3 regions of the Streptomyces sp. NPDC002057 genome follow, and region 1 is predicted to be linked to each of the others. Evidence: riboswitches for the same ligand, from Rfam matches in the RefSeq annotation. Region 1 holds a riboswitch; each other region holds the start of a gene.
The links. A riboswitch is a leader RNA that binds a small molecule or an ion and turns the genes downstream of it on or off. The one in region 1 is predicted to bind cyclic di-AMP.
Positions count from the first base shown of each region.

Region 2: another riboswitch for cyclic di-AMP. It lies ahead of ABT129_RS07815 (C40 family peptidase); the one in region 1 lies ahead of ABT129_RS23005 (M23 family metallopeptidase).
Region 3: another riboswitch for cyclic di-AMP. It lies ahead of ABT129_RS32590 (LysM peptidoglycan-binding domain-containing protein); the one in region 1 lies ahead of ABT129_RS23005 (M23 family metallopeptidase).

Region 1 is NZ_JBEOXR010000030.1:80,411-83,672, forward strand. Features, by position in the region: gene ABT129_RS22995 (MFS transporter) at 1-372, shown strand, start outside; gene ABT129_RS23000 (PP2C family protein-serine/threonine phosphatase) at 527-1,732, shown strand; cyclic di-AMP (ydaO/yuaA leader) riboswitch at 1,934-2,079, shown strand; gene ABT129_RS23005 (M23 family metallopeptidase) at 2,091-3,230, shown strand.
Region 2 is NZ_JBEOXR010000006.1:156,611-159,872, reverse strand. Features, by position in the region: gene ABT129_RS07825 (8-amino-7-oxononanoate synthase) at 1-696, shown strand, start outside; gene ABT129_RS07820 (ATP-binding protein) at 978-1,415, shown strand; gene ABT129_RS07815 (C40 family peptidase) at 1,483-1,959, opposite strand; cyclic di-AMP (ydaO/yuaA leader) riboswitch at 1,963-2,093, opposite strand; gene ABT129_RS07810 (hypothetical protein) at 2,484-2,789, opposite strand; gene ABT129_RS07805 (ClpP family protease) at 2,797-3,262, opposite strand, start outside.
Region 3 is NZ_JBEOXR010000060.1:17,109-20,370, reverse strand. Features, by position in the region: gene ABT129_RS32600 (phosphocholine-specific phospholipase C) at 1-523, shown strand, start outside; gene ABT129_RS32595 (DUF6197 family protein) at 598-1,239, opposite strand; cyclic di-AMP (ydaO/yuaA leader) riboswitch at 1,585-1,766, shown strand; gene ABT129_RS32590 (LysM peptidoglycan-binding domain-containing protein) at 1,772-2,635, shown strand; gene ABT129_RS32585 (phosphoribosyltransferase family protein) at 2,629-3,262, opposite strand, start outside.

The DNA of each region.
Region 1 (3,262 bases):
CTGATGGGCGGAGCCTTCCTGGTCCCGGCGGCCCTGGGGCGGGGCCTGGTGGGGCTGCTGCTGTGCGCGGCGGTCCTGGCCGTCGCGAACGCGGTGCTCTACCCGTACGAGATGGACACCGTGGTCGCCCTGTCCCGGGGGCGCTGGGTGGCCACCCACTACGGGCTCTACAACACGGTGTGCGGGATCGGCATCACCCTCGGGAACCTGGGGACGGGCGCGCTGCTCGACGTGACCGGGTGGTCGGCGGTGCCGTGGCTCGCGCTGTGCGCGGTCGGCCTGGTGTGCGCGGCGGCGATGGCCCTGCTCGCGAGGGGCGGCCGGCTGGCGGAGGAGGGGACGCGCGGCTGCCCCGAGCCCCGGAAGGGGTGAGCCGCCCCCTGCCGCCCCGGGCCCCGGCGGGGTGAGCCGCCCGGCCGGTACGCCAGTCGGCCCCGTGGAAGTCGCCGCCCCCACCGGGGGCGGCGACCCTGGGAGGGCGCGCGGTACGGGCCGCCGCCGGGACGGACGGGGCAGGAGAGCACAGGTGGGGCACCCCTTGGGAGGGATCGGCGGCGGGCGGAGGGGCGAGGGCCGCCGCCCCTACGGGGTTGCCCGCAGGTTCATCCGGGCACTGCCACCGCTGATCATCGTGGGCGGTGTCGTCTTCGACGTCCTGACCCCGCCGCAGTACAGCGCGGCGCCGCTCTTCTCCGCCGCCCCGCTGATCGCGGCGCCGTTCTTCTCCACCCTCACGACGCTCCTCACCGGGATCGCGGCCGTCCTCGCCTCCGTCGGGCTGCACGTCTACAACGACACCGTCTACGAGGTCCCGGCCCTCACCGAGGCCCTGACCGTGCTCACCGTCTCCGCGCTCGCGCTCCTCATCAACCGGGTCGTGCGCCGCAGCGGCGAGCGGCTCGCCTCCGCGCGGGTCATCGCGGAGACCGCGCAGAAGGCGGTGCTGCCGACGCCCGCCGAGCGGATCGGCGGGCTGCAGTGCGCGGCCCGTTACGAGGCGGCGCAGGCGGACGCGTTCATCGGCGGCGACCTCTTCGCGGTCCAGGACACCCCGCACGGGGTGCGGCTCGTGCTCGGGGACGTCCGGGGCAAGGGCATGGACGCGGTCGAGGCCGTCGCCGTCGTCATCGGGGCGTTCCGGGAGGCCGCCGAGCAGGAACGGACCCTGGAGGGCGTGGCGCAGCGGCTCGAACGGGCGCTGGCCCGGGAGGGCACCCGCAGGGACGGGCTGGACGCCTTCGAGGGGTTCACCACGGCCGTCCTGGCCGAGATCCCGCGCGGCGACGGCGGCACCTCCGGGGGTTCCGTACGGGTCGTCAACCGCGGGCATCCGCCCCCGCTGATGCTGTACGCGGACGGGCGCCTGGACACGCTGGAGCCGGGCGACTTCGCGCTGCCGCTCGGCATGGGCGATCTGGCGGCGTGGCCGGACCGGGCCGAGGCGCGACCGTACCCGCCGGGCGCGACGCTGCTCCTCTACACCGACGGCCTCTCCGAGGCGCGGAACCCGGAGGGCGTCTTCTACGACCCGGGGGCGCGCCTCGCCGGCCGGATCTTCCCGGGGCCCGAGGAGCTGCTCGACGCGCTCGTGGACGACGTACGGCTCCACACGGGCGGACGGTCGACGGACGACATGGCGCTGCTCGCGGTGAGCCGGCCGGCGACGGGGCAGCCGGAGCGGCGCCGGACGATGCCGGTGGTGCCGCCGGGCGGGCCCGGTCACCGGTCGTAGTCGAGAGGTGTCGCTGCGATAACAATTGACGAAACGTCAGATCGCGAAGGTTTGGCCGCCCCTTACTGAAGGGGGGTCAACTCGGGCCATTCCCGCCCAATCCCATGAATGATCAAGAGGAACGGCTTGGAATCGGGACCCCCTGTCTATTAACGTTCGATAACGCAGCGCGGTCGTCCCAGCCGTCGCAAGAGGCGGCACCGTGCGCACGCGCCGAATCCTGAAAAGGAACCGGGGAACCACTACTTGGGGTGAATCGGGCCCTTCGCACCTGTGCGACGCGCCCGTAGGAGACCTTCCTGCTCCGAACCCGTCAGCTAACCCGGTAGGCGAGAAGGAAGGAAAGGAGCGCGCCTTCGTGGCGTCCAACACTCCCGCACCCGAAGCCCCCTTCGATGCCTTCGGTGGTGGTGCGGGTCCCGCCGCTCCGGACACCGAGTGGAACCCCACCGAGGATTCCCTCCGCGCCCAGAGCCGCTCCGGCGGCCGGCACCGGGTCGTCAAGCAGCGCTCCAACTTCGCCCGCTCCTCCACCGTCCTCGGCGTCGGTGTCATCGCGGCCGTCGGCGCGGGCGGCCTCGCCACCGCGCAGGAGCGGCCGCCGGTGGCGATATCGCTGCCCGACCTCGGCCTGCCGGACGCCCACGACCTCCCCGGCGTCGGCGACCTCCTCCCCGAGGAGACCCACGAGACGGTCAGCGCGGCCCGCGCCAACCCCAACCCGCTCACCGTCGCCACGTACACCACGCTCGACGAGGAGCGGGACGCACAGGGCGGGCAGACCGTCCAGGCGTCCCTGACCGACCAGGCCGGTCAGGCCACGAACGCGCCGTCCGGCGCCGGCGACGCGGGCGAGGCCCTGCGCGCCCGCATCCTCCAGCAGGCCGAGCAGCAGCAGGCCTCCGCCGACGCCGCCGACAAGGCGGCGGCGGAGAAGGCCGCCGCCGAGAAGGCGGCCGCGGAGGCCGCCGCCAAGGCCGACGCGGCGGAGAAGGCGGCCGCCGAGGCGAAGGCGAAGGCCGAGGCGGAAGCCAAGGCCAAGGCGGAGGCGGAAGCCAAGGCGAAGGCCGAGGCCGAGCGCCTCGCCAAGCTCGCCGCGAGCTACTCGATGCCCCTCTCCTCGTACACCCTCTCCGCCACCTACATGCAGTCCGGCTCCATGTGGTCCTCCGGCCACCACACCGGCCTCGACTTCGCCGCGCCCACCGGCACCCCCCTCAAGGCGGTCCACGGCGCCACGGTCAAGTCCGCCGGCTGGTCCGGCTCCTACGGCTACCGGATCGTCCTGGAGCTCTCCGACGGCACCGAGGTCTGGTACTGCCACCTCTCCTCCATGACGGTCGGCGTCGGCCAGACCGTGGGCACCGGCGAGACCATCGGCCGCGTCGGCGCCACCGGCAACGTCACCGGCGCCCACCTCCACATGGAGGTGCACACGGCCGGCGGCGACGGCATCGACCCGGCGCAGTGGCTCCGCTCCAAGGGCCTCAGCGTCTGACGCGGACCCTCCCGGAATAGGCCCGGCGGTGC
Region 2 (3,262 bases), on a different contig from region 1:
ACCCTCGACGCGCACCCCGGACGGCGGGCCCTCGTCGTCAGCGACTCCGTCTTCTCCGTCGACGGCGACAAGGCCCCGCTGCCCGAGCTCGCCGCCGCCTGCCGCGCGCACGGCGCCGGACTCGTCGTCGACGACGCCCACGGCCTCGGCGTCCTCGGCGACGGGGGCCGGGGCGCCCTCCACGAGGCCGGGCTCGCGGGCGACGAGGACGTCGTCGCCACCCTGACCCTCTCCAAGTCCCTGGGCAGCCAGGGCGGCGCCGTCCTCGGCCCCGCCCGGGTGATCGAGCACCTGGTGAACGCGGCCCGCACCTTCATCTTCGACACCGGCCTCGCGCCGGCCGCCGCGGGCGGCGCGCTCGCGAGCCTGCGCCTGCTCGTGGCCGAGCCGGGCCTCGCCGGGCGGGCCCGGACCGTCGCGACCACGCTCCACCGGCTGCTCACGGAGGCGGGCCTCACCGCCGCCCGCCCCGACGCGGCCGTCGTCTCGGTGCGCGCCCCCTCCCCGGAGGCGGCCCTGCGCTGGGCGGCGGACTGCAGGGAGCAGGGTCTGGTGGTCGGCTGCTTCCGGCCGCCGTCCGTCCCCGACGGCATCTCGCGGCTGCGTCTGACGGCGCGTGCCGACCTGACGGACGCGCAGATCGAGCACGCGGTGGAGACGATCCTGCGCACCGCGCCCGCCGCCCGGCGGGGATGACGGGAACGGGGCGGTCACTGACCGCCCCGCACGTCCGCCCGCGCGGCCCCCTGTGCGGCCGCCCGCACGGCCACCCCTGCGCGCACGCCCCGCGGGCCCGCCCGCTCCCTCGATCGTCCCGTGCGGCCCAAGAGCGTTCCCGGGCAGCAGAGTTCACCGCTTCGAGCGACAGATAGGGACATATCTTGGTGGAACGCCGCCCGGCGCGGCACGATCGGTGGCACTCTGACGCGAAGCGCAATCCGGGGCAGCCGCCCCGGCGGGAAAGGGACAGCGTCGCCATGGCAGATCACCAGGAAGCATCCGTCACGCTGCCGAGCGACCCCGCCTCGGTCCCCACGGCCCGGCGGTTCGTCGCGGAGGTCCTGGCCGGCTGGGGCCTCGACGACGCCGCGGACCTCGCGGACTCGATCCGCCTGGTGGTCTCCGAACTGGCCACCAATGCCGTGCTCCACACCCTCGGCCAGTCGCCCACGTTCACGGTCGAGGTCCGTCTGGAGCGCGAGGAGCGGCTCCACATCGGCGTCACCGACAGCCACCCCCGCAGGCCGCGACGCCTTCCGGCGGCGGTCCAGCAGGACAACGGCCGGGGCATGGTCATCATCCGTGTCCTGGCGGCGGAGGCCGGTGGCCGCCTCTCCGTCACGCCGACCGAGGACGGCGGCAAGACGGTCTGGATCACGGTCCCGTGGTGCGCGGCCCCGGTCCCCAGCTGTTAGCCGGGGGACGCGTGAGGGGGTGCGGCGGTGCCACCGCACCCCTCACGAACGGACCGCTACCGCCTGATCAGCGGACGCGGCCGTAGTAGACCTTCGACGACCAGATCTTGTCGAGCTTCACCCAGGATCCCCTCTTGGGCGAGTGCCAGATCTTCCCGCTGCCGGCGTAGATGCCCACGTGGTAGACGCTTCCACCGGAGTGGAAGAAGACCAGGTCCCCCTTCTGCCTGCTGGAGGCGGAGATGTGCCGGGTCTTGTTGTACTGCTGCTGCGCGGTGCGGGGCAGCGACTTGCCCGCCTTCTTGTACGCGTAGAGCGTCAGACCGGAGCAGTCGAACCTGGAGGGTCCGGTGCTCCCGTACCGGTACGGAGCTCCCTTCTTTGCCGCGGCGACGCTCAGTGCCTTGTTCGCGTGTGTGGTCGCTGCCTGGGCCTCCGATGCCGCACCGGGTGCGAACAGCGTGCCGCCGACGGCGGCGAGGGTGAGAGCCGAGACGGCTCCGGCCCGGGACAGCAGGGACGGGACATGCATCTGCGCAGTCATGCGCAACCCTTCGTCAGCCGCCTGCGAAGGATGACCTGTCGGGTTCGGGCTGGCGAAGATGCCCGGCCGCTGACGCGGCTTCACCCCAAGGAACGGACCCGCCGCCGAAACAGCGCGTTCGTCCCGTAAAAATCGGGTCCTCCACTCCTGCCGATCCACTCCTGTCGACCAGACGTCCGGGACAGCGGCAGGACTCGGCGTCCGCCCGGACCGCCCCGCCGCGGTGGCGGGGGCTTGTCGTCGACAGGGATCTTGACCCACACCAGGGTCGAAATCCGAGCTGAAACGGCGATATGTGAGGCTCCTCACGACTGATCCATTCAGGTGGACAGACAGCCTTTGTGATCTTCGGAGGTTTGGCCGACGAGCCCCGCACCAGCGATGGAACGCCCGATTCCGCTAGATGTGTACACCTGTTGCGCAACTCACCCCGCACATATGTCGACTCGTCGACTACGCCGAACGGGGGAGCGATTCTGCGGTGCGCGTCGGCCGTCCGGACCTGGACACGACGCGCCGGAATGTCAACTCGCCCGGGCTCGCGGGACGGTGACGCGGCCACTTCTGCGCTCGCCGTCGAGCACCCGCAGGGCGCGCGCGAGCGTGTCCGCGTGCACCTCGCTCTCGCCCCGCTCATGCATGAGCGTCAGGGCCTCGCGCAGTGCCTCGGCACGCCCCACCAGGGCCTGGGCCGCGCGCAGGGCGCCATAGGTATGCGCACCCCTGGATGGATTGATCTTCCCAAGGAGGTCGACCACTTCGAGGTAGGCGTCGACGAGTTCACCCTCGGCCCGGGTCAGGGCGGGCAGCGGCGGCAGCTCGGGGACCACGGCACGCTCACCGCGCCGGGCCGTCGGCGGCCGTGCCGCGGCCGGCGATCACATGGTCCACCAGGCCGTACGCGCGGGCCGCCGGCGCGTCCAGGACCGTGAGGCGGTCGAGGTCGGCGTCGATCCGGTCCCGGTCCCGGCCCGTGTCCTCGGCGAGCAGCCGGGCCACCAGCGAGCGGAGCCGGAGCAGTTCGCGCGCCCGGAGGTCGAGGTCGCTGGGCTGTCCCCGGAGCGGCTCGTCCATGGACGGCTGCTGGAGGGTGACGCGGGCGCCGGGCAGCATCATGCGCTTGCCGGGGGTGCCGGCGGCGAGCAGGACGGCGGCGGTGGACGCGGCCTGGCCCAGGCAGGTGGTCCCCACGTCGCAGTGGAGCGAGCGCATCGTGTCGTAGATCGCGGTCATCGCGTCGACGGAGCCGCCGGGGGAGTTGAGGTAGAGCGCGATGTCCTGGTCCGGTGCCGCGTGGTCCAGG
Region 3 (3,262 bases), on a different contig from region 1:
GGCGAACCAGGGAGCGGAGGCCAGGCGGGCGGCCCACTTCTCGATCCACCCGCACCAGCACCGCGACACGGCCGCCTGGCAGTACACGGTCGACCCGGGCGCCACGGCGACCGACTACTTCAACATCGGCACGGGGTCGGGATCGGGGAAGTACGACATCTCGATGATGGGCCCCAACCGCTTCCTGCGCCGCTTCCTCGGGGACGCGTCCAAGGCGGGCAGAGCCGTCGAGGTGGCGGCCCGGTTCGCCCCCGAGGCGGGCTCGGGCCGGACGGCGCTCTGGTTCCGGATGAGCAACACCTCGGCGGGACCGGTGACCTTCACGATCCGCTCGAACGCCTATCGCACGGACGGCCCGTGGACGTACACGGTGCCGGCGAACTCCACGCGGGAGGACTTCTTCAACGCGGTGGCCCTCCACAACGGCTGGTACGACTTCACGATCGTCGTCGACATCGACGGGACCTGGTCGCGCCGGTACACCGGCCACATCGAGACCGGCGCCGCGAGCGTCACCGGCTGAGGCACGCCGGGCGGGCGTCCCGCGCCGATGAGCCGGGGGCGGCTTCCGGGCCGCCCGGCTCATCGGCACGGCCGTCAGCGGCCCGCGTGCGCCGCGCGGTGGATCGTGGCGTCGAGCAGGGCGACCGCGTCCGCGGCCGTACGGCCCGGGGCCCGGTTCCAGGGCCCGATCAGCTCGCTCCAGCCCCGCGACCGGAGCTCGGCCATGATCCAGGCGGCCGCCTCGTTCATGGTCGTGGCGCTGCCGTGGCCGAGCCGGTGCGCGGCGAGCAGCGCGCCGCAGACGCACCGGGCCCCCCGCGCGTCGCGCAGCTTGTACGGGGCGTTCTGCCAGCCCCACTCCGTCAGGACGAGGCGCGCGTAGCCGAGGTGGACCGAAGGGCGCAGATCCGGACGGCCGATACGGCGCCAGGCGTGCAGCCGGTCGGGCAGGACGGCCCCGATCCGGCCGGGGAGGCGGTGCTCGGAGGGCGGGGCCGGCGGCAGCGCGTCGAGCGCGTCCGCGACGAGGCGGTCCACCGGCACGGTGAGCAGAGCCCGCCAGCTCTCGTCGGGCGGGGGCGCGGGCGGCAGTACGGTCGCGGGCCGCGACGGAGTCAGGGGCGGCGGAGCGGTGGTCAAGTCCGTGACGGCACGCTGCCAGGCGGCGCTCTCGTAGAGCTCGGCGGCCTCGCGGTCGAGTCCGTCGGGGGTGAGCAGGGCGGCGGAGGGGGACATCCGGGCAGCTCCTCGGTCGGGGTCACCTCATCTTTCACGACGAATGTCGGTTTTGCGACTTTTAGGGTCGAGTGTCCACCTCTTCGATACGGCCTTTACCGCCCACTACCGAATTTACGTAGCCAAAAGCCCTATTCGGACATAAGGGCGCTGGTGACGCGACTCACTTTCCCGGCACGGCCCTCGGGGCAGAACTCCGCGCAGGCCGGGCCGGACAAGGAAGTTCGAGGAGCCTTCGGCGCGTTCGATCTTGAATTCATCGAATTCGGTGATCCAATTCCCGGGCCCGGGACTCCGGTCCTCTTGTTCTCTGTCGCATTACTGGCCTACGGTCACCTCCATTCGAGCGGATCGCCGAATCCTGCCACCGCTCGAAATACCTCCCTTTTCACCCGACGGCAGGAGCGGGGGACCCACGAATACGCCGGCCCGGAATCCGGGACGGCTCGGGGTGCAGCCGCGTGCGCGCGGCCGGACATCTCCCGTCCGAACCCGACAGCTCACCCCGCAGGCGCCGGAGAGGAATCCCGTCATGCCTGCTCACGGTAAGCACCGCCGCCCCCGACGCCGCGCCGTCTCCCATGGACTCGCGCTGGTCGGCACAGGTGGAGTCGCCCTTGCCCTCCCGCTGATCGCCCCCGCGGCGGCCGGCGCCGCCCCCGTCTCCGGCGCCCCGGAATTCACCGCCCGGGCCGTCGCCGCCCCCGCCGCTCCTGCCGCGGCCCCGGTCGCCGCCAAGGCTCCCGCCGCCCCGGCCGCCGCCCGCACCTACACCGTCGTGAGCGGCGACTCGCTTTCCCTGATCGCCAAGAAGAAGGGAATTCAGGGCGGCTGGAAGGGCCTTTACCGGGCCAACATGAGCGCGGTGGGTGACAATCCGTCACTCATTCACCCGGGTCTTGAACTGACGCTTCGTAAGGATTCCGCGAAGGCGGCTCCCGCCCAGGCGAAGAAGGCCTCCACGACCGAACGGGCCAGCCGCTCCGAGCGCCGGGCCGCCGCGCCCGCCGCCACCGGCGCGGGGGCCTCCGCCGCCGGTGCCGTCCAGGCCGCCCCGGTCGCCGTCACCCAGTACGCGAACAACCTCGACGGCTGGATCCGCGAGTCGCTCGCCGTCATGGCCCAGCACGGCATCCCCGGTTCCTACGAAGGGATCCACCGCAACATCATGCGTGAGTCCTCGGGCAACCCGCAGGCCATCAACCTGTGGGACTCCAACGCGGTGGCCGGTACCCCGTCGAAGGGCCTCCTCCAGGTGATCGACCCGACCTTCCGGGCCTATCACGTGCCCGGCACGTCGATGGACCCGTTCGACCCGGTCGCCAACATCACCGCCGCCTGCAACTACGCGGCCGACAAGTACGGCTCGATGGACCAGGTCAACGGGGCCTACTGACCCCGGAAGTGCCCGCTGAACCAGGAGGTGGCGAGTTTCGCCACCTCCTCCAGGGCGCCCGGCTCCTCGAAGAGGTGCGTGGCGCCGTCGACGACGGCCAGCCGGCTCTCGCAGCGCAGCAGGGAGCCGGCCCGCCGGTTGAGGTCCAGGACCGGCGTGTCCCGGCCTCCCACCACCAGGAGCGTGGGAGCCCGGACCCGGGCCAGACGGTCGGCCGCGAGGTCCGGCCGGCCGCCGCGTGAGACGACGGCGGTCACCGGGGACGCGGGATCGCCCGCCGCCCACAGCGCGGCGGCGGCTCCCGTACTCGCCCCGAAGTATCCCAGCGGAAGGCCCTCGCTCTCCGGGCGCCCGGCCAGCCACTCCGTCGCGTCGGTGAGCCGGCCGGCGAGCAGCGGGGTGTCGAAGACATGCGCCCGGTCGACCGCCTCCGCCTCGGTGAGCAGGTCGAACAGGAGGGTGCCGAGTCCCGCCCGGTTGAGCGCCGCCGCGACCGCCCGGTTGCGGGGACTGTGCCGGCCGCTGCCGCTGCCGTGGGCGAACAGGACGATGCCGAGGGCTCCCTCGGGCACGGCGAGCCGCCCGGCGAGCGTCACTCCGGCGGCCGTGGGGATCCGTACGTCCGAG